DNA from 3 places in the Frankia sp. RB5 genome. Region 3 is predicted to be linked to each of the others. Evidence: predicted binding sites of a transcription regulator. Region 3 holds the regulator's gene; each other region holds the start of a gene.
The links. Region 3 encodes LexA, which represses DNA repair genes until DNA is damaged. Its sites were predicted from a motif close to CGAACNNNNGTTCG; they were not measured.

Region 1 (7,342 bases), on a different contig from region 3:
GGCTGGCGCTGCGACTGGACCGGCTCGCCGCCCGGGTGGCGGACGCCCGTGGTGGCCTGGTGGCCCAGCTCGTGGCCCGTGCGGCCGCGGCCGGTGATCTTGCCGAGCGCTGCGCGCTCGACGATCTGGCGGCGAGCGCCCGCCGGGCGCGGGCGGTCTACCCGCCGCTGCTCGCCGGCGCCGCCCTCGACGGCGGCGTCGAACTTGTCGAGAACGCGCTGAGCCGGTCCCTGCGCTCGGCGGAGGTCGCGGCCGCCGGCCAGCGGTTCCCGGCCGAGCTGCACGCGGTGGACTCCGGGGCGGCCCGGGTGGCCCTCGCCCGCCAGTTCCACAACGACGCGGTGCGCGACCTGCGGGCCCTGTCCGGTCGTCGCCTGATCCGGGTGCTGCACCTGTCCGGTCGCCGCCCGGCGCCCGGCTACTTCGAGATCGACGACGCGCTGCCAGTGCGCGACGACGCGGCGGCCGCCCACGGCGAGCCCTTCGATCACGGCGAGCCCTTCGATCACGGCGAGCCCTTCGATCACGGCGACCGTCCCGGCCTGGCCTCCTAGCCCGCGCGAGCGTCCCCGCCCGCGCGGGGGCGGATCCGCGCCCGCCCGGTCGGGCCGGGGTGCGCCGTACGATGGGGTACCGACCCACCCGCACGGGAATCACCAGGCCGGGTATTCGTCATGCAGGCTGGCCCGGACAGGGCGGCGCGCCTGCGGGCGGTGCCCTGTCGTCCGTGGAGCCCGACTGGAGCGAAAAGAGACGGCACATCATGTCCGAGGCCCAGACCGCCTCCACCGCCGGCACGGCGGCTGACACCGCCGGGCAGGCCGACTCCGCCCGGCAGGCCGGCACCGCCCGCGTCAAGCGCGGCATGGCGGAGATGCTCAAGGGCGGCGTGATCATGGATGTGGTCAACGCCGAGCAGGCGCGGATCGCCGAGGACGCCGGCGCCGTCGCGGTGATGGCGCTGGAGCGGGTGCCCGCCGACATCCGCGCCCAGGGCGGCGTCGCCCGGATGAGCGATCCCGACATGATCTCCGAGATCATCGGGGCGGTGTCCATCCCGGTCATGGCGAAGGCGCGCATCGGCCACTTCGTCGAGGCCCAGGTGCTGCAGGCGCTGGGCGTCGACTACGTGGACGAGTCAGAGGTGCTCACCCCGGCCGACCCGCACCACCACATCGACAAGTGGTCGTTCACGGTGCCCTTCGTCTGCGGGGCGACCAACCTGGGTGAGGCCCTGCGGCGGATCGCCGAGGGTGCGGCGATGATCCGGTCCAAGGGCGAGGCGGGCACCGGCGAGGTGTCCAACGCGGTCGTGCACATGCGGACCATCCGCGCCGAGATCGGCCGCCTGTCCACGCTGCCGACCGAGGAGCTCTACGCGGCGGCGAAGGAGCTGCGCGCGCCGGTCGAGCTGGTCGCCGAGGTGGCCCGGCTCGGGCGGCTGCCCGTCGTGCTGTTCACCGCCGGCGGCATCGCCACCCCGGCGGACGCGGCGCTGATGATGCAGCTCGGCGCGGACGGCGTGTTCGTCGGCTCCGGCATCTTCAAGTCGGGCGACCCGGCGCGGCGCGCCCGCGCCATCGTCGAGGCCACGACGATGTTCAATGACCCGGACGTCCTGGTGAAGGTCTCGCGCGGGCTCGGCGAGGCGATGGTCGGCATCAACGTCTCCGAGCTGCCGCCGTCGGCGCGCTACGCCGACCGCGGCTGGTGAGCGGTCCGCGGATCGGCATCCTCGCCCTGCAGGGGGACGTGCGCGAGCACGCCCGGGCGCTCACCGACGCCGGGGCTGTCCCGGTGGCGGTGCGCCGGGAGTCGGAGCTCGCCGAGGTGGACGGGCTCGTCCTGCCCGGCGGCGAGTCGACGACGATCGGCCGGCTGCTGCGGGTGTTCGAGCTGCTGGACCCGCTGCGGGCGAAGGTCGCGGCGGGCTTGCCCGTGTTCGGTTCGTGTGCTGGCATGATCCTGCTTGCGCGGGACGTCGTGGACGGCCGGCCGGATCAGCCACTGATCGGCGGGCTCGACATGGTCGTCCGGCGCAACGCCTTCGGCCGGCAGGTCGACTCGTTCGAGGCGGATCTCGACGTCGTCGGCGTGCCGGGACCGCCTGTGCACGCGGTCTTCATCCGGGCACCATGGGTAGAAAAGGCGGGCGGCGCGGTCGAGGTGCTGGCACGTGTCGCCGAAGCGCCGGTGGCGGTCCGCCAGGGATCGCTGCTGGCCACCGCGTTCCATCCCGAGCTGACCGGTGACTTCCGGGTCCATCGGCTTTTCGTCGACGTCGTGCGATCGTCCGGGTTCGGTCGGTGATCGCAGGTAAGAGGGGCAGGACATGAGCGGTCACTCCAAGTGGGCGACCACGAAGCACAAGAAGGCGGTCATCGACGCCCGGCGAGGCAAGCTGTTCGCCAAGCTGATCAAGACGGTCGAGGTGGCCGCCAAGACCGGCGGCGGGGACCCGGCGGGCAACCCGACGCTCGCCGACGCCATCGCCAAGGCGAAGTCGCAGTCGGTGCCGAACGACAACATCGAGCGGGCGGTCAAGCGCGGCTCCGGCGAGCTCGCCGGCGGCGCGACCTACGAGTCGATCACCTACGAGGCCTACGGGCCGAGCGGGGTGGCGATCCTCGTCGAGTGCCTGACCGACAACCGCAACCGCGCGGCCTCCGACGTCCGGGTGGCGATCACCCGCAACGGCGGGACGGTGGCCGACCCCGGTTCGGTGTCGTACCTGTTCAACCGCAAGGGCGTGGTGCTGGTCACCAAGACCGACGGGCTGAGCGAGGACGACGTGCTGCTCGGTGTGCTTGACGCCGGGGCCGAGGAGGTCAACGACCTCGGGGACGCCTTCGAGGTGATCTCCGAGGCGACCGACCTGCACGCCGTGCGGGTCGCGGCCACCGACGCCGGGCTCGAGGTCGGCTCCGCGGACATCTCCTGGCTGCCGAGCGTCAGCGTGTCGCTGGACGCCGAGCCCGCCGCCAAGGTGCTCAAGCTGGTCGAGGCGGTCGAGGATCTCGACGACGTCCAGAACGTCTGGTTCAACGGCGACATCTCCGACGACGTCATGGAGCTCGTCACCAGCTGAGCGGCCGGCGGCCGTCCCGGAGCGATCTGTTGGGCGTGTCGTGGATGTCCGGTTGCGCGGCGCGATCTACCATCGAACGGATGTTCTTGGGGTCGCGATGCTCCCGGGCCGCGAGGTCCTGGGCGGCGGGGTCGGGAGGATGGATGCGGGTGCTGGGCGTCGATCCGGGGCTGACCCGGTGCGGGCTGGGCGTCATCGACGGTGCCCTGGGCATGCGGGCCAGCCTGGTCGAGGTGGGAGTGGTGCGCACACCGGCCGGCGTCGAGGTGCCGGAGCGGCTGCGTGCCATCGCGGACGGCATCGACGCCTGGCTGGACCGCACCCGCCCCGAGGCCGTCGCCGTGGAGAAGGTCTTCAGCCAGGCCAACGTGCGCACGGTCATGGGCACGGCGCAGGCCGGCGCGGTGGCGATCACGCTGGCCGCCCGCCGCGGCCTGCCGGTCGGTCTCTACACCCCCAGCGAGGTCAAGGCGGCGGTCACCGGCAGCGGCCGGGCGGACAAGGCCCAGGTCGGCTTCATGATCAGCAAGCTGCTCGGGCTGAGTGAGGTCCCGCGGCCGGCCGACGCGGCGGACGCGCTGGCGCTGGCTCTGTGCCACCTGTGGCGGGGCCCCGCGCTGGCCCGGATGCGCGCGGCGGCCGGTGGCGGCGCGGCGCCGGGCACCCGTGCGGCTGGCGCGGCGCGCATCCTGCCGGGTGGCGCGGGCAGCGGGGTGGCCGGGTGATCGCGTCGGTGTCCGGCACGGTGGCGGCGCTCGGCCCGCTGTCCGCCGTCGTCGAGGTGGGCGGGGTCGGCCTGCTGATCCAGTGCACCCCCTCGACGCTGGCGGGGCTGCGGGTGGGGGAGCCGGCGGCCCTCGCCACCACCCTCGTCGTGCGCGAGACCGAGCTGACCCTCTACGGGTTCGTCGACGCCGACGCCCGGGACGTCTTCGAGAGCCTGCAGTCCGCCGCCGGGGTGGGGCCCAAGCTCGCTCAGGCCGTCCTCGGCGTGCTCGACCCCGACGCGGTCCGCCGGGCCGTGGCCGAGGAGGACCTGGGCCTGCTCACCCGCGTTCCCGGGATCGGGCGCAAGGGCGCCCAGCGGATCGTGCTGGACCTGCGTGACCGGCTCGGCCCGCCGCGCGGCGGGGCCGTCGTGCCCGGCCCGCGCGGGTCCGCCTCGGCGGCGGCCGCCGTGCCCGGCGCCCCCGCCGGCGTCGGTGACGCGGTGCGGGAGGCGCTGGCCGGTCTCGGCTACTCCGCCCGCGAGGCCGAGGACGCGGTGGGTCGGGCCCTCGCCGCGCTCGCGGCGCCCGCGCCCGAGCAGGGCGGTGCGGGAGCCGCCGGCGGAGATCCCGCGGGTACGGGCGGTCCCGCGGGCACGGGTGCTGCCGTGGGCACTGGCGCCGCCGTGGGCACTGGGAGCGATCCCGGTGGCGCCGCTCCCGACGCCGCGACGCTGCTGAGGGCCGCCTTGGCCGTGCTGCGGCGATGACGGTCCCGTCGGCGCGCCGCCGCGGGGGAGGGCGGGCGTGAGCGAGCAGGGGCTGGTCTCAGCGGCCGCGAACGCGGAGGAGCGGGCGTTCGAGGCCGGGCTGCGGCCGCGCACGCTCGCCGAGTTCGTCGGCCAGCGCAAGGTCCGCGAACAGCTGTCGATCATGCTGGAGGGTGCGAGGGGCCGCGGGCGCCCGCCGGACCACGTGCTGCTCTCCGGCCCGCCGGGCCTCGGCAAGACCAGCCTCGCCATGATCATAGCGCAGGAGCTGGAGGTCCCGCTGCGGATGACCAGCGGCCCGGCGATCGAGCGCGCCGGTGACCTCGTCGCGATCCTGACCGCGCTGTCCCCCGGCGAGGTGTTGTTCCTCGACGAGATCCATCGCATCGCCCGTCCCGCCGAGGAACTGCTCTACTCGGCGATGGAGGACTTCCGCGTCGACGTGATCCTCGGCAAGGGCCCGGGTGCGACGGCGATCCCGCTGGAGGTCGCCCCGTTCACCCTCGTCGGCGCGACGACCCGGTCGGGGCTGCTCACCGGCCCGCTGCGAGACCGCTTCGGCTTCACCGCCCACCTGGACTTCTACGACCCCGACGAGCTGACCCGGGTGCTCACCCGCTCCGCCGGCCTGCTCGGCGTCCCCCTCACCGAGCACGGCGCGGTCGAGGTCGCCGGGCGCTCCCGCGGCACCCCGCGCATCGCCAACCGGCTGCTGCGCCGCGTGCGCGACTACGCCGAGGTGCGTGCCGATGGGGTGGTCACCCGCGAGACCGCCGCCGCGGCCCTGCGCGTCTATGACGTCGACGTTCTGGGCCTCGACCGGCTCGACCGCGCCGTGCTGGAGGCCCTGGTGCGCCGGTTCGGCGGTGGCCCGGTGGGGCTCACCACGCTCGCCGTGTCGGTGGGGGAGGAACCGGAGACGGTGGAGGACGTGGCCGAGCCGTTCCTGCTGCGGGCGGGCCTGCTGATCCGCACCTCCCGCGGCCGGGTGGCCACCCCGGCGGCCTTCACACACCTCGGCGTCGAGCCCGTCGTCGAACCACTCGGGCGCAGCCAGGCCGCGCTGTTCCCGGACGGCGGCCAGTCCGCGCAGGGGGCGGACTTCCCGTAGGTGGGAAGCGGGTGCGGGGACGGCGGCACCGTGTCGCGAACTCCGCGTGTGATGTCCGTGTTGTCGCCGAATTCGCGGCACGGGGGCCGCCGCAACGCCGTCGGAACGTAGCCGCGCCCCGCCGCTCCGACGCGCTTGAAGATCAAATCTCGCGACGCGCCCTGGAAGCCCCCGGGGTGCGGGCGCGTGCGGGTCAGCCGGGCGCGTGCCCGGCCGACGGCGGGCCGACGCGCCGCCACCCCAAACCCGGACAGTGTGGCCCTGCCCACCGGCGGCATCCGGTCGATACGTACGATCGCCGCAACACATCAGGAGGACAGGACGTGCACGGACTCGTAAGCGCGGCGACGGCGGCCAGCAACAACGGCGGCGGATCGATCGGTGGGTTCCTTATCCCGCTGATCCTCGTCCTCGCGGTGGTCTACATCTTCTCGATGCAGCGTCGCCGCACGAAGGCTCAGCAGGAGCAGGTGTCCAAGCTCGCTCCCGGCTCCCTGGTGATCACCACCGCCGGTCTCTACGCCACCGTCGTGGAGCTGGAGGAGGGCGACGTCCTGCTGGAGATCGCCCCCGACGTCGTCTGTCGGTTCACCCGCAGTGCCGTCGCTCGGGTGGTCAGCGCGCCGGACCAGGACGGCCAGGCGCACGGCGACGCCGCCCACGACGGCGACGAGCACGAGACCGACGAGCACGAGACCGACGAGCAGGGGGTTGGCGAGCAGGGGGATGGCGGGGACGAGGCCCCGGGCGCCGGGGCGGAGACCACCGCCGGCGAGTCCGGCAGGGCGGACGGCGCCGACGGCCCTACCCTGCGCAAGGACGTGGACGTGAGCCATCCCCCGCACAAGGAACATTGACCCGACGTGGACCTGTCGTCGCGTCACTGCCGGGGGCTCGGAACGTACCCTCGGTGACATTCGTTCGGGTACGTTGAGCACCGCCGCCGCGGGCAACGGTGAGGCGAACCAGCGCCGGTCTACCGGTGCGTAGGGAAGGGACTCGCACGTGGCACGCCGCTCGGCACGGGTTTCCGCGGGAAGCTCCGCCTGGACCCGGCTGGGGATCCTCACCGGGCTGTTGGCGATCCTCTACGGCCTGATGGCCATCACCGGCAACTGGACCCCCCGTCTCGGTCTCGACCTGCAAGGCGGGACGAGCGTGATCCTCACGCCCAAGGCCATCTCCGGCAGTTCCGTCGACTCGGGCGCGATCAACCAGGCGGTGGACATCATCCGCCAGCGAGTCGACGGGCTCGGTGTCGCGGAGTCCGAGGTCCACCGGACCGGCAACCAGATCGAGATCTCGGTTCCCGGCCGGGGCCGCAACGACGTGGTCGACCTCGTGGGCCAGACCGCCGAGCTGCGGTTCCGGGAGGTCTACCAGACGGCGGCGGCTACTCCCGCCCCGGCGCCGAAGCCGACCACCAGCGCGCCCGCGGCACCGACGCCGGCCGCGGGCGCGACGCCCACCCCCGGGGCCGGCACGAGCACCGGCGCCCCCGCCTCGCCCCGACCGTCGGCCTCGGCCAGCCCGTCGGCCTCCAACCGGCCCGCGGCGCTCGGCGACGGCTCCGGCCTCGTCGCCCAGCCGGTCGCGCTCGCCGCCGCCGGCGGCACCCACACGAGCGCCGCCGGCAGTGTCGTGACGGCCGCCTCGGTCGCGCCGG
Region 2 (7,342 bases), on a different contig from region 3:
TCATGGAGGACCACCGCGACGACATCGTCGTCATCGCCGCCGGTTACACCGGGGACATGGCCCGCTTCCTGGCCAGCAACGCCGGGCTCGCCTCCCGGTTCAGCCACCAGATCACCTTCGCCTCCTACGCCGCCGACGAGCTGGTCGCGATCTTCGAGCGGATGGCCCGGTCGTCCGGCTACGAGCCGCAGGGCGACGCGCTGGAGCTGTTGCGCCGTCACTTCGGCGCCGTCCAGCGCGGCGACACCTTCGGCAACGGCCGCTACGCCCGCCAGACGCTCGACCGGGTGATCGTGCGCCAGGCCGGCCGCCTGCGTGCCCTGCCCGCTCCCACCACCGCCGACCTCCAGAACCTGCTCGCCGCCGACGTCGCCGCCGCCCTCACCCCCCGGTAGGCGCGGGCGGGCGGACAGCGCCCGCCCGTCACCAGCGGAGGAAGAACGTGAGGCCGAACAGGACGAACCCCGCCGAGAACAGCACCAGGAAGATGGCCAGGCCGAAGCTGAACCCGCTCACCTCGCCGGCCGCCCGGACCGAGCCGGGATCATCCGCGTGGTAGACCACGGCCACCGCGGACGGGGGCCGGTGGGAGCCCGAGACGGTCTCGACATGCGTGACGCCGTCCCGGTCGATGTAGCGCACCTGCGTGTAGTGGCTCGTCGTCGTGGTCGTCGTGGTGAAGCCGTTCGCGTCCGTGCTGGTCGAGGTGGACGTCTCGGTCCAGGTGCGCAGCGCGGTCCCGGTCGTGCGCACGCCGCTCGCGCGCAGCTGCCCGATGTCCACCGTGTTCCAGATCGCCAACGCGAGGAACAGCAGCGCGAACCCCATCCAGACCACGCCGAACAGCGCCCCGCCCACGCTCCAGCCGAGTCGGGGCATCGACCGGCGCCGACGCGGCGCGCGCGCCGCCCGGCCGGCGACGCGGCGCGCGGCGAACGGGCGAGACCGTGGCATGAGCGTTGGCACCTGCCCGGATTCGACAGCGCTGGCTGACAGTGACCGGCGCGGCGGCCGGCGTAGGGGTCGGAACCGCACCCTAGTCGGTCGATGGGTGAACTGGGTCACATGTCGAGTTTCGGACGCGATGGAGGAGCGTGCCCGCGTGGCTGGCCGCTCAGCGGGTGCGCAGGCCGGTGCGGTCGACCTCGCGGCGCAGGGAGCGCAGAGCGTAGTGGACGCGGCTCTTCACCGTGCCCTCCGGCACGCCGAGCACGGCGGCGGCCTGGGCGCAGGTGCGGTCGCGCAGGTAGACCTCGGTGACGGCGGCGCGGTGCTCGGGCCAGATCCGGGCGAGGACCACCTCGACGGCGGCGGACAGCGCGACCGAGTCGGCATGGTCGGGCGCGGCGGCGAGATCGACGTGGTCCGCGGTGAACTCGAACTCGGTCGGGCGGGCCGCCCGACCGCGGAAGCCGTCGACGACGAGGTTGTGGGCCACCCGGCGCAGCCAGCCGTGGACCGACCCGCGTTCGGGCGTCAGCCGGTCCAGGTGGTGCCACGCGCGCAGGAACGTCTCCTGGACGACGTCCTCCGCCCGGCCGCGGTCGCCGCCGGTCAGCCCGGTGGTGTAGGCCAGCAGGGCGGCGCGGTGCCCGAGGACGAGGTCGGTGAACCGTGTCCGGGTGGCCGGACCCGCGTGGTCGTCGGCGTCCGGTGTCGTCTCCGCGCGGGTGTCTGCCATGACCTGACCGTCGCCCCTGCGGGGTGGCCATCGCTACGAGGCGTCCCCTCCTCCCATGGGGGACCGCCCTCGATTCGCGGGGGGTTGTCCCCACCCCCCGTACCCCGTCCGGGGGATGCGGTGATCAGGCGAGGACCATCGAGGCCCCGGCCGGGCGTGGGAGCAGCGGCGGCGCCGCGGAGCCGCGGGTGCGGTGCGCGTAGCCGTACAGGCCGCCGGCGACCGCCGCGAGCAGCAGCACCAGCACGGCGAGCGCGGTCACCACCAGCAGGCGTCGCGGCGACATCACCACCGGCGCCCCGGCGTCCGCCCACAGCCGAGGCCGCGTGCCGTCCTGCGCCCGTTGCACCGGCACCGCCGCCCAGTCCAGGACCGTGTGCGCGCCCGCCCTCGCCTCCGTACCCGTCATGGCCACTGTGCCGGCGATGGACTTCTGGCCGGCCGTCGCCTCTGGGCCGGCCGTCGCCTCTGGGCCGGCCGTCGCCTCTGGGCGGGCCGTCGTCTCGGGGCCCGAAGTTACCTCTGGGCCCGCCGTCGTGTCGGGAGCCGCGATTGTCCTTGGGCCCGTCGTCGTGTCGGAATCCGCGGTCGTCCCCTGGCCTGCCGCAGTCTCCAGGCCCGCGGTTGTCGCTGGGCCCGGCTCCGAGCGGGCCGGTGCGCTGGCACCGGCGGCCGTGGGCGCGACGGGTGCCGGGGCGAGCCGCGCGGCGGCGATGCGGGCCGCGCCCAGCGCGACCGCGTGCTTGGGATGGGCATCCACCAGGGCCGGACGGCCCAGCGCCGCCTCGATCATCCGCGCCACCAGCGGGACGCGGGCCGAGCCGCCGGACAGCAGGACGGCGGTGAGATCCTGCGGGGCGACCTCGGCCGAGCGTAGCGCCCGGTGCACCGCCTCCACCGTGCTGGCGAGCGCCGGGCTGATCATCTGCTCGAACGTCGCGCGCGTCAGGCGGACCTCGGCGCGGACCGCCGGCAGGGACACCGGGATCTCCGTCTCCTCGTCGAACGACAGCGCCTCCTTCGCCAGGACGCACTCCCGGCGAAGCCGGGCCAGGCCCACCATGTCGTCGCGGCTGTGCGGGTCGAGCGCGTCGACCGCACCACCGAGCTCGGTGTCGACGTGGCGGAGCACCGCCTCGTCGAAGTCGACACCGCCGAGCCACTCCACTCCCTCGGGCAGGCCGAGCGGGCGCGGTTGCCCGGTCTCGAAACGCAGCACCGCGGTGTCGAACGTCCCGCCGCCCAGGTCGTAGACGGCGACGAGGTCACCGTCGGTGAACATCCGGGTGGCCGCGAAGTGGGTGGCGGCGGCCACCGGCTCGGTGACGATGGTGACCGAACCGAGCCCGGCCAGGCGCGGCACCTCGTCGAACTGCTCCATCCGGTACGGGCCCCACACGGCCGGGCGGGTGAGCACGACCGCCGCGGGCGGCGCGCCTCGGGCGGCCACCGCGGCGCCGATGGCATCAGCCAGGGTGGCGGCGAGCAGCGCCGTCGGGGAGTAGGGAGCGCCGCCGAGCACCAGGGGGGTGGGATCGCCGAGGCGGCGCTTGAAGCCAGCGGCCGCGCGGTCCGGCACCCGCACGGCGCGGCGCGCCGCGGCCTCACCGGTCAGCAACCGGCCGTCGGCATCGGCGACGGCCACGGTGGGGGTGAGCACGCCGTGGCTGCCGAGACTGACCATCCCGACGTGCCCGCCGTCTCCCGGCGGCAGGCCGGTGGCGACCGCGGTGAAACTCGTGCCGAGATCGACTCCGAGGCCGTACCGCACGGTCGACTCCCGCCGGATGATGTCGTGATGGACGTGGTGGTTACGCCATGCCTGCTCCCTGTGCGCACTTCAGTGTAGGTCCGTCCCTTATGTGTCCAGCCGGGTCGGCAGCTATGGGGGCTGCATCCGGCGACCTCATCAGGAGCCGGCCGTGACCGCCGTGCCCACCGTGCCCCCCGGACGACCGCCACGGCACCCGGCCGGGACCCGGCGGACCGTTCGAGATCCCATCGTCGCCGCCCGTCGGAACGGTGGGAGATCGAACGTGTGTTTGATATCGTGATGGCCGTGGGGATCGCGCCGTTCCAGGCGTCGCTGCTCGACGCCGCACCCGCCGTCGAGGTCGGCCCGCTTGGGCCGTCCGTGCGGCGGCACCTGCTCGCGCCGGGGGCCTGGGTGGACGAGCGGCGCCGGTGGATCGAGGGGGCCGACGCGCTGTTCGAGCGGCTGCGCGCGGCGGTGCCCTGGCGGGCCGAGCGGCGGCCGATGTACGACCGGGTCGTCGACATACCCCGATTGCTGTCCTGGTACGGCGAGGGTGCCGCGCTGCCCGACCCGGCGCTCGACGCCGCCCACCGCGTGCTCGAGGCACACTACGGCGACGAGCTGGGGGAGCCGTTCGCCACCGCCGGGCTGTGCCTGTATCGCGACGGGCGCGACAGCGTCGCCTGGCACGGTGACCGGATCGGCCGCGGCGCCCGGGTCGACACGATGGTCGCGATCATCGTGCTCGGCAATCCGCGGCCGCTGCTGCTGCGCCCGCGCGGCGGCGGCCCGGTGCGCCGCCTCGACCTCGGCCACGGCGATCTGCTCGTCATGGGCGGCAGTTGCCAGCGCACCTGGGATCACGCCGTGCCGAAGACGGCACGCCCCGTCGGCCCCCGGATCAGCGTCCAGTTCCGTCCCCGCGATGTCCGCTGACCCGCCCCCGGCTCAGGCCGGCAGGTCGGCGAGGCAGATGCGGGCCAGGTGGCAGGGAAAGCGGGTCCGACCAGACGTGGAACGCGCGGCCTACGCGTAGGGCTCGCTGTCCCGCGCGACCCGCAGGGCCCGTCCCCACCAGGACATCCGGTCGAGCAACAGGTCGACGGCGGCCGCCGTGCCCCCGTCGGCCGCCACCCGGCCACCGTCGGCGAAGTCCGCCGCGCTCACCCCGTGCAGGCTGACGCTGTCGCGGACAGTGACGGCATGCTGCTCGGCGAAGACCGCCCGCAGGTGTTCCACGGCCCGCAGGCCACCGCTGACACCGCCATAGGAGACGAATCCGACCGGTTTGGCGTACCACTCCTGCCGGTAGTCGTCGATGAGGTGCTTCAGCGCCGCCGGATAGCTGTGGTTGTACTCCGGCGTGACGACCACGAAACCGTCGGCCGCCGCGAGCCGGCGCCCGACCGTCTCCCGCGTGGCCGGCGTGCCCACGTCATTCGTGCCCGCGTCGTTCGTGCCCGCGTCATTCGTGCCCGCGTCGTTCGTGCCCGGATCGCCGGGGCTCACGCTGCCGGCGGCTGGCGACGCGATGTGCGGCAGCGCGGCCGGATCGACAAGGTCGAGGCGCACATCGTCGCGTCGCTGGGCAAGCGTGGCGAACCAGGCGGCCACCGTCGGGCCGAGCCGGCCGGCGCGGACGCTGCCGAGGAGCACGGCGAGCGTGAGCGGCCGCGGCGCCTCGCCGACGCCGCCGGGCCGGGGATCCCCGAGATGTGCGGCCGCGTGGGGCGTGGCCGCGTCGGGCGTGGTGGTCGTGGCGGATGTCAAGACGGTGCCTCCCGCGTGCTGGGTACGGACGCCCGACCGTCGGGCCGGGCGCGAACCCGATGCTGCGGGGTGAAGTCGACTTCAGGTCAAGCGGGCGCCCGGCGGGGCCCGCCCGGTTACGATGCGGGCGTGCCCGCCTGGCCGGCCGTCCGTCGCCGTCACGGGCGCGGGCCAGGGCGGAGGGCGGGATGATCGGGCGAGGTCGGGTCCTGATGGGAGCGGGCGCGGCGGGCGGCGGTGCCGTCGTTGGCGCGGGTGTGGGTCTGTGGCGGCTCGTCCTGTTCCAGGGCAGTGTGGCCGACCGCAAGGTGCGCCCGCTGACCACCCCTGCGCCGCCGGTGCGTGAGTTCTACGGCAATCCGACCCGCCCCCCGCTCACCCTGGCGATGCTTGGGGACTCCAGCGCGCAGGGCACCGGCGTGCACGACTACGACGACACCCTCGGTGGCTGGCTCGCGCGTCATCTCGCCGACGGCGGCCGGCACGTGCGGGTGGTCAGCGCCGCCCGGGACGGCGCCCGCGCCGCCGACCTCGCGGGTCAGGTCGCCCGCATTGCCCCAGCCTGTCCCGACCTCGTGGTCATCTCCATCGGCGTGAACGACATCCGCCATCGCACCCCGCCGGCGCGAGCCGCGCGCCACCTCGCCGCGGCCGTCACCGACCTTCGCCGCGGCGGCGCCCAGGTGATCGTCGGCACGACACCGGACCTGAGCATCATCGCCGCGGTGCGCCCGCCGTTGCGGGAGATCCTCTGGTTGCTCGGGCGCCGCCTCGAACGGGCGCAGACTCCCGCCGTCCTGGCCGCCGGGGGCACCCCGGTCCGGCTGCGCACCGAGGTGTCGCGCGCCTTCGCCGCCGACCCGACCCTGTTCGCCGCCGACGGCCTGCACGCCGCGGCCGCCGGCAACGCGCTCATCGGCGCCGCCCTGCTCACCGCCTTCCAGCCGCAGCCGGGCTCCGCCGAGGCGGGCGCGGCCGCCGCCGTGACCGGTGCGGTGAGTGTGGACGTGACCGCCGTCGGCTAGCGCCGGGCGAAGGCCCCACCCGAGGCCACCCACATCGCGCGGTGGGCGGGCGGCGACCGTCGGATCCTGATGACGACCGCGCGGCCAGCGCCCGTCGCGCAGACGATGGCGTCGTCGCGTGGCGGTGGGGAGCGGGGCCCGTGCGACGCCGTGGATGGCGCCGCGGGGTCACACCGGCAGGGCGAGGACGACGAGGTTGTCGCGGTAGCTGTGCCGCGCGCGGTCGAACGGGCCGCCGCAGGTGATCAACGCCAGTCTCGGCGGCCCGTCACCGCGGAACACCCCCGTGTCCGCGAGAGCCGACTTCGCGACGTGCACGCGGGCGACGACCCGATAGTCGTGCGTACGACCGTCGGCGCTGGTGACGATCACCGGGGATCCTGTCGCCACGCGGGCGAGGGGGAGCAGCGCGCCGGGCTGGCCGTCATAGTCGACGTGCCCCGCGATCACCACGGTCCCCGACGGGGCACCAGGCGCCGCGCCTGCCGCCCACCAGCCCACCGTCGCCGGATCGCGGGGCAGATCGAGGGTGTTGGTGGCACGGTCGGCGAGCTCGGGGACGACCGGAGCGTCGACGCCGGACGCCGGCACGGAGACGCGCGCCGGTCGCCGCCGTGCGGCGTCCCGCGAGTCGGCAGGGTCGGCCGGCAGTGGGGACGCGGCGAGGACTGTGCCCGTGTCCGGCCCGGCGGCGGCCGGGAGCGTCGCCGCCCCCGGCATCGCCGCCGAAGCCGAACCCGACGCGAGCGACCCGACATCGCCGGGTGCCCGTGACGTCGCCCACTCGACGATCCCGGTGACACCGACCGCGCCGGACAGCACGGCGGTGACGATCAGGAGACGACTGGCCAGGAGTCGCCGCCTGGCCAGTCGTCGCCGACGTGCCCGGACCGGCAGCGCGCCGCGTGGCCGATCCGCCGCGTTGGTCATCCCTGGCGGCGAGCCGGGCGTGACCGCCGGCGCTGCCAGCCGACAAGCACGCCGGCCGACCCGAACGCGAGGCCGAGGGCCCCGACGGTCAGCGCCGACGGCTCGTCGTCCGCCGCGGCCAGGCCGCTGTTGCCGGCGTTGACGGCGGAGGGAGTGGACGTCCCCACCCCGGGCGCTCCG
Region 3 (7,342 bases):
GCGCGGGGTCGGCGAGACCTCCTCCTGCGGCACCGGTGCCTGCGCGGTCGCCGTCGCCTGGGCTCGCCGGCAGGGACTGCGTCCCGACGCTCCTCTCGCCGCGCCCCGGTCCGGCTCCGCTGCCGTATCCGGTCTCGGGCCGGTGGTCGCCGCCGCGGCCGCCGGGTCCGCGGTCGAGGTCGCGGTCGACGTCCCCGGCGGGGGCCTGGTGGTCATCTGGCGGTCGGACACGGTGCTGCTGCGCGGTCCGGCCGAGCTGGTGTTCGACGGCGTGGTGCGCCCGGCGGCGCTCGCGGCGCGCGGTCCGCGGGTGCCGACGGACGCCGCCGGAGTGGCCGACGCCGCCGAGGTCCTCGACGCCGGCGTCGACGTCCGTTTTTGACAAGACCACCCACCACGAGCGGTCCTAGGCTGCGGCCATGCCAGCACCGACCTTCAACCTGATCGGCCTGATCGTCACCGACATGGCCCGCAGCCTGGCCTTCTACCGCGTGCTCGGCCTGGATCCGCCGCCCGGCGCCGACACCGAGCCGCACGTCGAGGTCGCCCTTCCCGGCGGGCTGCGCCTCGCCTTCGACACCGAGGGCACCATCCGCTCCTTCGACCCGGACTGGACGCCGTCCGCCGGCGCCGGCCGGCTGACTCTCGCCTTCGCCTGCGACGATCCGGCCGAGGTCGACGCCCGGTACGCCGAGCTGCTCACCGCCGGCCACCGCGGCCACCTGCCGCCCTGGGACGCCTTCTGGGGCCAGCGCTACGCGACGGTCCTGGACCCCGACGGCAACCACGTCGACCTGTTCGCCGCGCTGGCGGCGGCCGCCGACGTCCCGACACCGCCCGCCGCGGTGTCCTGACCTCCGCCGGACGGGCGCAGCAGATCGGTGAGCGTCACCCCGGTCAGCGCGCGCGTGTCACGGGCGAGATGCGCCTGGTCGGTGTAGCCGGCCTCGAGCGCGACCGTGGCCAGATCGCCGCCGTCGCGCGCCGCCCGCAGGGCGTCCTGCAACCGCAGGATGCGCGCCAGCGTCTTCGGGCCGTAGCCGAACGCCCGGCGCGAGCGGCGCAGCAGCTGGCGCTCGCTGAGCCCGGTCGCGGCGGCGACGCCGGCCATCGACGATCGGCCGCCGATCGCCGCGACGATCGCCGGCACCAGCGGATCCGCGAGCTCCCGGTGACGGGGACGGGCGGCCAGCGCGTCCTCCAACGCCTGGGCGGCCCGCTCGCCGCTCGCCGCGAGCCGGTGCGTGAGGCGGCGCGCGGGGCCGCCGCCCCACAGGTCGGCGAGCTGCGGGCGGGCGTCGCGCAGCTCGCCGGCGTCGACGCCCAGATGGGCCGGCGCGTGCCCGGGGTCGAAGCGCACGCCGACATGGCGCACACCCGGCACCCAGTGGGCCAGCTTCGCGACCGTGTCCGGCCCGGCGACGATCAGCCGCCCGTCGGAGCTCCAGATGACGTCGACGCAGCCGTCCGGCAGGATCCGTCGCACCATCGGGCCCGCTTCCAGCCCACTCGCGCCCGCGAACCAGATCGTCGCCGGCAGGCGGGCGGCCCGGCGCTCGCGATACACCGCGCCCACGCTACGCCCGTCGGCTGATCTCCCGGATCGCCTGCCGTGCCCGGTCACGTGGCGCGGCCGTGAGCGCGTCATGATCCCCGCGGGGATGGCGCCGGGTGCGGCGGAGTCACCACGACGGGCGGGATCGCCGGAACGAGGCGGCTAAACCGTTCGCGATCCTCGTTGGGGCGTGGGACCCTGGCAGGCGACGGGACGATTCCGCCGGGGAACACCGAAGCGGTGCGGCCGGGCTGGCCCGGGCCGGCCCCTTCGATGGCGGGATCGCCCCCGGGTCACCGAGAAGGCGTGTGACCTGGCTAAATGAACCGGCGCGGAATGCCGCGGCAGCGGGCCGCGTTGAGAACGGATGGTATGACACTTCCTGCCGACGCCCTGGACGCGTCCACCCTCGACAGATCCCTCATTGAACTCACCGATGACGATTCGGGCAATCTTTCGGGCTTTTTCGCCGAATCCGGCGACGAGCTCGATCTGGCGGACCGAGCGGCCCTGCGTCGAGTACCGGGCCTTGCCACCGAGCTGGACGACGTCACCGAGGTCGAGTACCGCCAGCTGCGGTTGGAGCGGGTGGTACTGATCGGCGTGTGGACCTCGGGCTCGCTGCGGGCGGCCGAGGCATCGATGGCGGAGCTCGCCGCGCTGTCCACCACCGCCGGCTCGGTCGTCCTCGACGCGCTCGTGCAGCGCCGCGACCGGCCGGACGCGGCGACCTACGTCGGTTCCGGCAAGGCCCGTCAACTCGCCGAGGTCGTCGCCGCGACCGGCGCCGACACGGTGATCTGCGACGGCGAGCTCACCCCCGGCCAGCTGCGCCAGCTGGAGGAGATCGTCAAAGTCAAGGTCATCGACCGGACGGCTCTCATCCTGGACATCTTCGCCCAGCACGCGACCTCCCGAGAGGGTAAGGCGCAGGTCGAGCTGGCCCAGCTCCAGTACATGCTGCCCCGGCTGCGTGGTTGGGGTGAGTCGATGTCGCGCGCCGCGGCCAGTGGTGGCGGGCGCGCTCCCATCGGTACCCGCGGCCCCGGTGAGACGAAGATCGAGACCGATCGGCGCAGGCTGCGCGCCCGGATGGCCCGGCTGCGCCGTGAACTCGCCGGGATGTCCACCGTGCGGGAGACCAAGCGCGCGGCGCGGCGGCGCGGCGAGGTGCCCGCGGTGGCGATCGCCGGCTACACCAACGCCGGCAAGTCCTCGCTGCTCAACCGGCTCACCGGCGCCGGCGTCCTGGTGGAGGACGCGCTGTTCGCCACCCTCGACCCGACGGTGCGCCGGGCGACCCTGCCGGACGGCCGCGCGTTCACCCTGACCGACACGGTGGGTTTCGTACGCCATCTTCCCCACCAGATCGTCGAGGCGTTCCGCTCGACGCTCGAGGAGGTCGCCGACGCGGATCTCCTGCTGCACGTCGTCGACGGCTCCGCGCCCGACCCGGCCGCGCAGATCTCCGCCGTCCGCGAGGTCCTCAACGACATCGACGCGGGCGGCGTGTCCGAACTGATCGTCGTCAACAAGGTCGACGCGGTCGCTCCCACCGTCGTCGCGGAGCTTCGCCAGCTGGCGCCCGAGGCGGTGTTCGTCTCGGCCCGGACGGGGGAGGGGCTCGGCGCGCTCGTTGACGCGCTGTGCCTGCGGGTTCCGCACCCGGACGTCGAGTTGACGGTGCTCGTCCCCTATACCCGGGGTGAGCTCGTCTCGCGGGTCCACGCCCACGGCGAGGTACTCGGGCAGGAGCACACGGCAGACGGAACCCGCCTCACCGCGCGGGTGTCGCCGGCACTCGCCGCCGATCTCGACGCCTTCCGGGCCTGACCCACGCCGCGCCGGGTCCGGACGCCTGACCGGCTCCGCTCTGACCCGGCCGAAGCACGCCCGGATCGGCCTGAGTTCGTCGGACCGCGGATCGCCCAGCGGATCGGGCAGACCACGGATCGGCCGGCCGCCACGCGCGGCCGGCCGTCGCGTGGTCAGACCCTGCGCAGCACGGCGACGATCCGGCCGAGGATCGTCGCCTCCTCGCCCGGGATGTCGTTGAAGGCAGGGTTCTCCGGGTGCAGCCAGATCTTCCCGTCGCGGACGCGTAGGCGCTTCACCGTCGCCTCACCCTCGATCATCGCGGCGACGATCTCGCCGTTGTCCGCGACCGGCTGCTGGCGGACCACCACCCAGTCGCCGTCACAGATCGCGGCGCCCATCATCGACTCGCCGACCACGCGCAGCAGGAACAGCGTGCCCTCGCCGACGATCTCCTTGGGCAGCGGGAAGACATCCTCGATCGCCTGCTCGGCGAGGATCGGGCCGCCGGCCGCGATCCGCCCGAGCACCGGCACGTAGGCCGCTGACGCCTCGCCGCCGGGCGCCGCGGCGGCCTCACCGCCGAACGCGGGAACCACCGCGGCCGGCGCCGCCTGGGCGCGGCGGCGCGGGCGGTCCGGGCTGAGCACCTCCATCGCCCGCGGACGGTTCGGATCCCGCCGCAGGTAGCCCTTCTCCTCCAGCACCTTGAGCTGGTGCGCCACGCTGCTCGTGCTGGTCAGGCCGACCGCCTCACCGATCTCGCGGACGCTTGGCGGGTATCCGCGCCGCTCCACGGCGGCCCGGATGACCTCGAGCACCTTGCGCTGCCGGGGGGTCAGTCCGGCCGCGTCCGCGGGGTTTTCGGGAAAGGCCCGCACGTTGCCGCGGGCCCCGCCCCGGCGTGTACCCCTGCCTTGGGTGGTCATCGCTACCGCTCTCCTCGTCGCGTACGTCGTTCGTCGCGTACGTCGTTCGTCACGTACCTACTCGTCGCGTACGTGGTCACCAGCTGGTCACCCCACGTCCGACGGGTGAGCGCCGCGTCGCGGTCGGGATCGCCCGCGATCCCGACACCCCCACGGCGTGCGTCCGTCCGCGACCCGGAGAATCCACCCGGTGCACACCTGATCGTCTTGACGGTAACCGGACGGTCGCGGAATCTCAAACGCTTGTTCGAGCGTGTCCTCTTGCCAGATCCGCGCCGGGTGCGACAATCGACCAGGAGTTCGATCGAACTGGGGTTCGCCCGCCTGGTGGTCCCGGCCCGCTCGCCACGGGAGGATGTCGTGAGTCCCAGCTGCTCGGCGCAGGTCATCGACCTGGCCGTGGTCCGGGAACGGGTCGCCGGGCGGTCCGCGGGAGCGCCGGCTGGCCGTCCCGGTCCTCGATCGGTGCCCGCCAACGCCGGTCTGTTCCCGTCCCATTCCCGGTCCCGCGAGGCGAGGGCGGCGCCTGGTCGGGTGTCGTCGCCGAGCTGCCAGGGGCCGCGGGGCGGTGCGGCGTCGCGCGGGCCCGTGGCGCGCCGGGACGGTGCGAGGTCGGACGGCACCGCGGCGCCGCACGGGCGGGATCCGATGCCGGCGCCTGGTCGCGGGCCGGCCAGCGGGGTTCCGTCGCGGTCGCGAGTGCGACGGGAGCCGGCGCCTCTTCGGCTGACCAGGCGTGGTCGGGTGGTGGTCACCATGGCCGCGGCGATGCTCATCGCGGCCATGCTGGCGGTGGTGGTGCCACGGGCCTCGCTGGCGTGGTCGGACGAGCCGCCACGCGGCCACCTGGTCGTGGCGGGGGAGTCGCTGTGGGAGATCGCCGCCGTGCTCGAGCCGGACGCCGACACGCGCGTGGTGGTCGATCGGCTGATGCGGATCAACGATCTGTCCTCCGCCCAGCTCACCCCCGGCCAGTTCCTCTTACTGGATGGGTGAGGCCCGGCGGGGGTATGTCGGGAGCCGCCTGATCGGACACCGGCGGTCGCGACGGCGGGTGGTCGATGGTCGCCGCGGTGACGCCTCCGCATCGGGCCGGGTGCGGGCGGTTGAGGCGGCTTCGCCCAGGGTCGTCGGGCCCCCGCGGGCTGATGTCCTCGTGTGGCATGCGGGGGGTCGGTTTTCCCATCCATGGGGTCGTGCGCTAAGTTGGACACAACATCTGGTGCTTACGTAGGTGTAAGTCATCCACAGGTGGATCCACAGGTCTTCCACAGAACGAGGGCCGCTCGTCCACAGGTCCCACCGGATCGGTGCGGCGGTGGGGCCCGCGGTCCGTCCCGGTGCGCCGACGTCGGGACGGTGCGGAAGGGCTGTCGGCCGGCTCGGTGAAGGAGGCGTCTCGCGTGCGGTGCCCGTTCTGCCGGCATCCGGACAGCCGTGTCGTCGACAGCCGAGAGGCCGAGGAAGGCTCAGCGATCCGGCGCCGGCGCTCCTGCCTCTCATGCGGCCGCCGGTTCACCACGATGGAGGAGGCGTCGCTGCGGGTACTCAAGCGCAGCGGTGTGACCGAGCCCTTCAGCCGCGCGAAGGTCATCGCCGGCGTGCGCAAGGCATGCCAGGGCCGCCCGGTGCGCGACGATCATCTCGCCCTGCTCGCGCAGCAGGTCGAGGACGCGGTGCGGTCCGCCGGCTCGGCGGAGATTCCCGCGGAGGCGATCGGCCGGGCGATCCTCGGCCCGCTTCGCGAGCTCGACGAGGTGGCCTATCTCCGGTTCGCCTCGGTGTACCTCGCCTTCGAGTCGCTCGCCGACTTCGAGAGCGCCATCACGGCGCTGCGGTCCGAGACCTCCGGCGCCCGCCGCGGCGCGGAAGCGGCCAGGAACGCCGGCCGCCGCGGTGACGACGACGGCCCGAGCTCGGCGACGGGTGCGTTGGAACGCGCCGGACCTGCCGCGGTGCCGCCGGACGGGGAGCTCGACGGCGAGCCCGCCCCCGCCCGCGGCGGCCGCGCGGCGGACGGTGCCGACTCCGCCGCCCGCCGACGCGCCGGCACCAGCCAGCTGAACGTCGTGGAAGGCGGCCTCGGCCGGGACGGGCTCGTCGCGGGAGAGCACGGTGCGGCCAGGGCGCTCGGCGCGCCTGGCGCCACGCCGGCGCGCCACCCCTGACAGCCCGGCGAGGGCCACAGGCCACGCCCCACCCGGCATCCGGCCCGCCGTTTCCCGTCGAGCCCCACCGTCTCGCCGGCCGGTTCCTCTGATCACCGGGGTGCCCTGCCCGACCGGCGAGCGCCGCCGGTACCGCGCGTCCGCCGCCGGTGCGGCCTGGCCGCGGTGTGCGCGGGCGCGCGCCGCGCTCCGCCGGCGCACACGGGCGAAGCCCTGACCATGCGCTCGCCCACGGCCGGGAACGCTGCGCCCCACCGACATGACACGGCACCACGCGCAGGCACGGCACGGCGCAGAGACACAGCACGACGCGCAGGCACAGCACGACGCGCAGACGCAGGACGACGCGCAGACGCAGGACGACGAGAGATACTGACAGGACGAGGAGCGTCATGACCGAAAGTCGCGGTACCAAGGCGGGCAGGTCGGGGGCCAGGACGGCGACCGGGCTGAAGATCCGCCGCTCGCGCACGACCGCCGGGGTCCACCCCTACGACGAGGTCACCTGGGAGACCCGGGACGTCGTCATGACCAACTGGCGGGATGGCTCGGTCAACTTCGAGCAGCGCGGTGTCGAGTTCCCCGACTTCTGGTCGGTCAACGCCTCGAACATCGTGACCAGCAAGTACTTCCGCGGCGCGCCGGGCACGCCGGCCCGGGAGTCCTCGCTGCGCCAGCTCATCGACCGGGTGGTGCTGACCTACGTCGCCGCCGGCCGCGAGCACGGCTACTTCGCCAGCGACGCCGACGCCGAGGCCTTCGAGCACGAGCTGACCTGGATGCTGCTCCACCAGGTCTTCAGCTTCAACTCCCCGGTCTGGTTCAACGTCGGAACCCCCGCCCCTCAGCAGGTGAGCGCGTGTTTCATTCTTTCA

Region 1: ruvC (crossover junction endodeoxyribonuclease RuvC) is a predicted target of LexA. The motif match lies at 3,162-3,175, and genes of this name have one in related genera.
Region 2: AC6EXY_RS17025 (alpha-ketoglutarate-dependent dioxygenase AlkB) is a predicted target of LexA. The motif match lies at 3,713-3,726, and genes of this name have one in related genera.

What each region holds. Positions count from the first base shown of each region.
Region 1 covers NZ_JCBATA010000007.1:51,175-58,516, reverse strand. Annotated here, with positions in the region: gene AC6EXY_RS05290 (hypothetical protein) at 1-554, shown strand, start outside; gene pdxS (pyridoxal 5'-phosphate synthase lyase subunit PdxS) at 764-1,714, shown strand; gene pdxT (pyridoxal 5'-phosphate synthase glutaminase subunit PdxT) at 1,711-2,310, shown strand; gene AC6EXY_RS05275 (YebC/PmpR family DNA-binding transcriptional regulator) at 2,333-3,088, shown strand; gene ruvC (crossover junction endodeoxyribonuclease RuvC) at 3,232-3,813, shown strand; gene ruvA (Holliday junction branch migration protein RuvA) at 3,810-4,565, shown strand; gene ruvB (Holliday junction branch migration DNA helicase RuvB) at 4,603-5,676, shown strand; gene yajC (preprotein translocase subunit YajC) at 6,000-6,533, shown strand; gene secD (protein translocase subunit SecD) at 6,682-7,342, shown strand, end outside.
Region 2 covers NZ_JCBATA010000029.1:41,454-48,795, forward strand. Annotated here, with positions in the region: gene AC6EXY_RS17005 (AAA family ATPase) at 1-395, shown strand, start outside; gene AC6EXY_RS17010 (DUF3592 domain-containing protein) at 424-954, opposite strand; gene AC6EXY_RS17015 (sigma-70 family RNA polymerase sigma factor) at 1,115-1,681, opposite strand; gene AC6EXY_RS17020 (Hsp70 family protein) at 1,806-3,452, opposite strand; gene AC6EXY_RS17025 (alpha-ketoglutarate-dependent dioxygenase AlkB) at 3,741-4,373, shown strand; gene AC6EXY_RS17030 (NADPH-dependent FMN reductase) at 4,464-5,207, opposite strand; gene AC6EXY_RS17035 (SGNH/GDSL hydrolase family protein) at 5,396-6,232, shown strand; gene AC6EXY_RS17040 (class F sortase) at 6,401-7,162, opposite strand; gene AC6EXY_RS17045 (hypothetical protein) at 7,159-7,342, opposite strand, start outside.
Region 3 covers NZ_JCBATA010000066.1:9,032-16,373, forward strand. Annotated here, with positions in the region: gene dapF (diaminopimelate epimerase) at 1-382, shown strand, start outside; gene AC6EXY_RS26830 (VOC family protein) at 420-854, shown strand; gene AC6EXY_RS26835 (AraC family transcriptional regulator) at 755-1,576, opposite strand; gene hflX (GTPase HflX) at 1,928-3,388, shown strand; gene lexA (transcriptional repressor LexA) at 3,544-4,299, opposite strand; gene AC6EXY_RS26850 (LysM peptidoglycan-binding domain-containing protein) at 5,044-5,295, shown strand; gene nrdR (transcriptional regulator NrdR) at 5,703-6,467, shown strand; gene AC6EXY_RS26860 (vitamin B12-dependent ribonucleotide reductase) at 6,860-7,342, shown strand, end outside.